DNA from 2 places in the Paenibacillus sp. FSL K6-3182 genome. Region 1 is predicted to be linked to the other one. Evidence: a T-box and tRNA genes for the amino acid it is inferred to sense, from the RefSeq annotation. Region 1 holds a T-box; the other holds one or more tRNA genes.
The links. A T-box is a leader RNA that pairs with one kind of tRNA and senses whether it is charged. The one in region 1 lies ahead of MHH56_RS28640 (glutamine--tRNA ligase/YqeY domain fusion protein), so its partner is inferred to be a tRNA-Gln.
Positions count from the first base shown of each region.

Region 2: it encodes a tRNA-Gln, which carries the amino acid that the T-box ahead of MHH56_RS28640 (glutamine--tRNA ligase/YqeY domain fusion protein) is inferred to sense. The anticodon was not compared.

Region 1 is NZ_CP150265.1:6,523,699-6,526,060, reverse strand. Features, by position in the region: gene MHH56_RS28650 (SRPBCC family protein) at 1-63, shown strand, start outside; gene MHH56_RS28645 (YnfA family protein) at 106-432, shown strand; T-box leader at 506-759, shown strand; gene MHH56_RS28640 (glutamine--tRNA ligase/YqeY domain fusion protein) at 851-2,362, shown strand, end outside.
Region 2 is NZ_CP150265.1:1,609,039-1,611,400, reverse strand. Features, by position in the region: gene MHH56_RS06940 (ABC transporter ATP-binding protein) at 1-917, opposite strand, end outside; tRNA gene MHH56_RS06935 (tRNA-Leu) at 1,075-1,156, opposite strand; tRNA gene MHH56_RS06930 (tRNA-Arg) at 1,170-1,246, opposite strand; tRNA gene MHH56_RS06925 (tRNA-Cys) at 1,271-1,344, opposite strand; tRNA gene MHH56_RS06920 (tRNA-Gly) at 1,352-1,426, opposite strand; tRNA gene MHH56_RS06915 (tRNA-Gln) at 1,434-1,508, opposite strand; tRNA gene MHH56_RS06910 (tRNA-His) at 1,540-1,615, opposite strand; tRNA gene MHH56_RS06905 (tRNA-Trp) at 1,634-1,707, opposite strand; tRNA gene MHH56_RS06900 (tRNA-Tyr) at 1,720-1,804, opposite strand; tRNA gene MHH56_RS06895 (tRNA-Thr) at 1,808-1,883, opposite strand; tRNA gene MHH56_RS06890 (tRNA-Phe) at 1,915-1,990, opposite strand; tRNA gene MHH56_RS06885 (tRNA-Asp) at 2,009-2,085, opposite strand; tRNA gene MHH56_RS06880 (tRNA-Met) at 2,124-2,200, opposite strand; tRNA gene MHH56_RS06875 (tRNA-Val) at 2,219-2,294, opposite strand.

The DNA.
Region 1 (2,362 bases):
GACGTATGGAAAATGAAATACGATAAGTATGTACAAGCTTTTGAAAATTTGCCTCAGGCTTAGAAATAAGTATTCAATCAGCTTGGGTTATCGGATGTGATAGAGATGATTACAGGAATATTGGTATTTTTATTAGCTGGGTTAGCTGAAATAGGTGGAGGTTACCTGATTTGGTTATGGCTGCGTGAAGGCAAGCCGATGTATTGGGGAATGGTCGGAGGTGTAGCTTTGGCACTATATGGTGTTATTGCTACATTTCAATCCTTCCCCTCGTTCGGAAGAGTCTATGCGGCGTACGGGGGCGTTTTTATAGTGATGGCCGTATTGTGGGGCTGGCTGGTCGATAAAAAAACACCTGATTTATACGACTGGATAGGTGCTGCAATTTGCTTGGTCGGTGTTTCAGTTATACTGTGGGCGCCAAGGCATTAGTATTTTCTAGCTTGCTGTGTAGAATAACCATTTACAATTCAGGGAACGATTTGTTAACATATATGAAATATTGAAAAAGGCGATGACGAGAAGAGTACATAAACACATTCTTTCGCAGAGAGCCCCGGCAGCTGAAAAGGGGCAAGGAATGGTTTATCGAAACAAGTCTCTGAGCATCACATCGGAACCTGAGTAAGGGGATGCTGTGACAGGAGCTCCTGTTATAGAGCTAGAGTATAAGCATCCTTTGGTGCCGTACTTGAAGAGGTTGATATGGCGACATATTAACGAATCTGGGGTGGTACCGCGAAAAATTTCGTCCCCAAGACGCGAAGTCTTGGGGGTGGAATTTTTTTTTTGTTTTTTGGGACATGAAAAATCAAGGTATCGATAGCAACCCTAAATTGGAGGTTTTACAATGAGCAGCGAATTAGAGCCGATCACGGATCATTTTTTATATAAAATTATTAATGAGGATCTTCAAGCAGGCGTGTTTACACGAGAAATGTGCACGCGGTTTCCGCCTGAGCCTAATGGATACCTTCATATCGGAAGCGCCTATGCCATCCATACAAACTATACGATTGCGCAAAAGTATAATGGGAGGTTTCATTTGCGATTTGACGACACGAATCCTCTGAAGGAGGATATCGAATATGTGAATGCCATTATCGAAGATATCAATTGGCTTGGTTATCGTCCAGGCAGCCATATTTATTATGGTTCGGATTATTCGGATGCGATATATGACGCTGCTGTTGCGCTCATAAGTAAAGGAAAGGCTTATGTTTGTGAATTATCGCCAGAGGAAGTAACGGAATATCGGGGGACGCTTACGGAGCCGGGCAAGGATAGCCCTTACCGAAATCGTTCCATTGATGAAAATTTAGAGCAGTTTGCGAAAATGAAAAACGGTGATTTTAAGGCCGCTTCCAAAGTATTGCGTGCCAAAATCGATATGAGTGCGCCTAATATTAATTTAAGAGATCCCGTTATTTATCGCATTATCCATGCTGAGCATTACCGGACGGGAAATAAGTGGTGCATTTATCCGATGTACGATTTTGCGCATCCGATTCAAGATGCCATCGAGGGCATTACCTACTCGTTATGCTCCGTTGAGTTCAAAGACCATCGTCCTTTGTACGAATGGGTATTGAAGGAGCTGGAATTTGCTCAGCCGCCAAGGCAAAGGGAATTCGGAAGGCTGAATCTAACGGGTGTCGTGACGAGCAAGCGGTATTTGAGACAGCTCGTTGAGGGCGGCTTTGTCGACGGCTGGGATGATCCAAGGCTGCCAACGATCCGTGGACTCAGGCGAAGAGGCTTTACGCCCGAGAGCATTAGAAATTTTATCGATGAGATCGGCATGATTAGAGCGCAAAATTCCGTTGATATCGCGATGCTGGAGCATGCGGCAAGACAGGATTTGAAGGCGAAGGTCAAAGGCGTAATGGCCGTCATCCATCCACTGAAAGTGGTTATTACTAATTATCCGGAGGGCCAAACCGAGCTGTTGTCCATTGATAACAATAGCGAGAACGACACGCTTGGCAAACGCAAGGTCACCTTCTCTAGAACGCTATTTATAGAGAAAGATGATTTTATGGAGCAGCCGTCCAAAGGATTTCACAGATTAGCACCCGGAGCTGAAGTTCGGCTGATCGGTGCCTACTTCATTAGATGTGAGGAAGTCATTAAAGATGAAGCCACAGGTGAGATCATTGAGCTTCGCTGCACTTACGATCCCGAAACGAAAAGCGGAACGGGCTTTACCGGCCGGAAGGTGAAGGGGACGGTCCACTGGGTTTCGGAGAGTCACGCGGCTAAGGTGGATGTCCACCTTTATGATAGTCTGCTGCGGGGTAATGAAATCCCGAAGGATACCGTTATAGCTTGGGACAGCGTCATTAATCCGAGCTCACTGCAA
Region 2 (2,362 bases), 2.6 Mb from region 1:
TCTTCCAGTGATATCTTCGTTTCAGTGATTCGATAAATTTTAATATTTTCTTCCCCTAGCTTGTTTACAACCTGAGGAATAAGTTCATTCTGAAGCGCTAGTACAAGCTCGCTGCTATCTTTTAAAAGCTGAATAACCTCAACCCCATCTATACTTGTAGAAATCTTGCCTGCTCGCTCAATATCATCTACACGAACAACAACGGATAATTGCTTGAATTGCTCTTCCTTATCACTTAGTGAACGATGAGTCACATATTTACCTTCTTGAATAACAACGACTCTGCTGCACATGAGCTCCATTTCTGAGAGCAGATGACTCGATACAAGAATCGATATCCCTTCTTGGACTGCTATTCTTTGCAAATATTGTCTCATTTCACGAATGCCTGCTGGATCTAAGCCATTAGTTGGTTCATCCAGTATTAATAACGATGGATTGTCTAACAGTGCTTGTGCAATGCCTAGACGCTGCCTCATTCCTAGAGAGTACGCTTTTACTTTCTTGTTCATTGCTGCCTCTAAACCTACCAGCTCCGTAACTGCTTTTATCCGTTCTTCCGTAATGTCTGATGACATTCTCTGATATTGCTTTAGATTATCATACCCCGTCATATATGGATAAAACTCGGGATTTTCTATAATAGCTCCGATATGCCTAATGGCTCCTGTAAAATCATTACGTATGCTTTTTCCTTGAATAAGCACATCACCCTCGGACATTTGAATCAAACCAACAATCATTCGGATTGTCGTTGTTTTGCCTGCACCATTTGGCCCAAGCAACCCTACGATTTCTCCCTTGTGAATATCAAATGACATTCGATCTACGATTGCTTTGCCTCCAATACGTTTGGATACATTTTTTAAAGAAAGTACGGGGATTGTTCCCTTTATTTCAGAAGATGATTTCATCATTTCCTTACCTCCATCGTCTTAGTGTTCTAGTTAAATAGTACACTAGGTCTAAGCAGATGTAAAGGGGCAATTTTTAGGTCGATTTTACCTATTATGAAATTAAACACAAAAAAACTCTTAAGATCATAATGATCTTAAGAGTTTGTGTTAGTAAAGTTGGTGCCGATGAGAGGACTCGAACCTCCACGGTTTCCCTCACGATTTTGAGTCGCGCGCGTCTGCCATTCCGCCACATCGGCATTTCAGTAAAGATGGCGTGCCCTAAGAGATTCGAACTCCTGGCCTTTTGATTCGTAGTCAAACGCTCTATCCAGCTGAGCTAAGGGCACATATTTGTTGCAAAGAGAAATCTGTGGAGGCGCCACCCAGACTCGAACTGGGGGTAGAGCTTTTGCAGAGCTCTGCCTTACCACTTGGCTATGGCGCCAAATAAATGGAGCGGAAGACGGGAATCGAACCCGCGACCCTCGCCTTGGCAAGGCGATGCTCTACCGCTGAGCCACTTCCGCATATAAATGGCTGGGGATTCAGGGATCGAACCTGAGAATGACGGAGTCAAAGTCCGTTGCCTTACCGCTTGGCTAATCCCCAACAAAATACGTGATGCTAATTTTTGAATTAATGGGGCGATCGAGGGGAATTGAACCCCCGAGTGTCGGATCCACAAACCGATGCGTTAACCACTTCGCCACGACCGCCATATTCAAATGTTTTATTGGCAGGGGCAGCAGGAATTGAACCCACACCAAAGGTTTTGGAGACCTTTGTTCTACCTTTAAACTATGCCCCTAAGGTAAAAAAATGGTGGAGGATGATGGATTCGAACCACCGAACTCAGAGAGAGCAGATTTACAGTCTGCCGTGTTTAGCCACTTCACTAATCCTCCATGTGGTGCCGTCGAGAGGACTTGAACCCCCAACCTACTGATTACAAGTCAGTTGCTCTACCAGTTGAGCTACAACGGCATATTCACTTGTGTTGCTTGTACTGCATCAATGGTGGCTCGGGACGGAATCGAACCGCCGACACGAGGATTTTCAGTCCTCTGCTCTACCGACTGAGCTACCGAGCCTGATGTTGTTTTTTTAAGTGGCGGAGCTGACGGGATTCGAACCCGCGGTCTCCTGCGTGACAGGCAGGCATGTTGGGCCACTACACCACAGCTCCACATCATGTTCTCGGAAAGTTCCGAAAGGTAAAGAATTTGGTTGCGGGGGCAGGATTTGAACCTGCGGCCTTCGGGTTATGAGCCCGACGAGCTACCGGGCTGCTCCACCCCGCGTCATTATTATAGATTAATTGGTGGAGGATGACGGGATCGAACCGCCGACCCTCTGCTTGTAAGGCAGATGCTCTCCCAGCTGAGCTAATCCTCCATGTTGAGCGACCTTTATATCTTATCATAGGTCATTCTTTTTTGTCAATCTTTTTTTAAAAGAAAAGT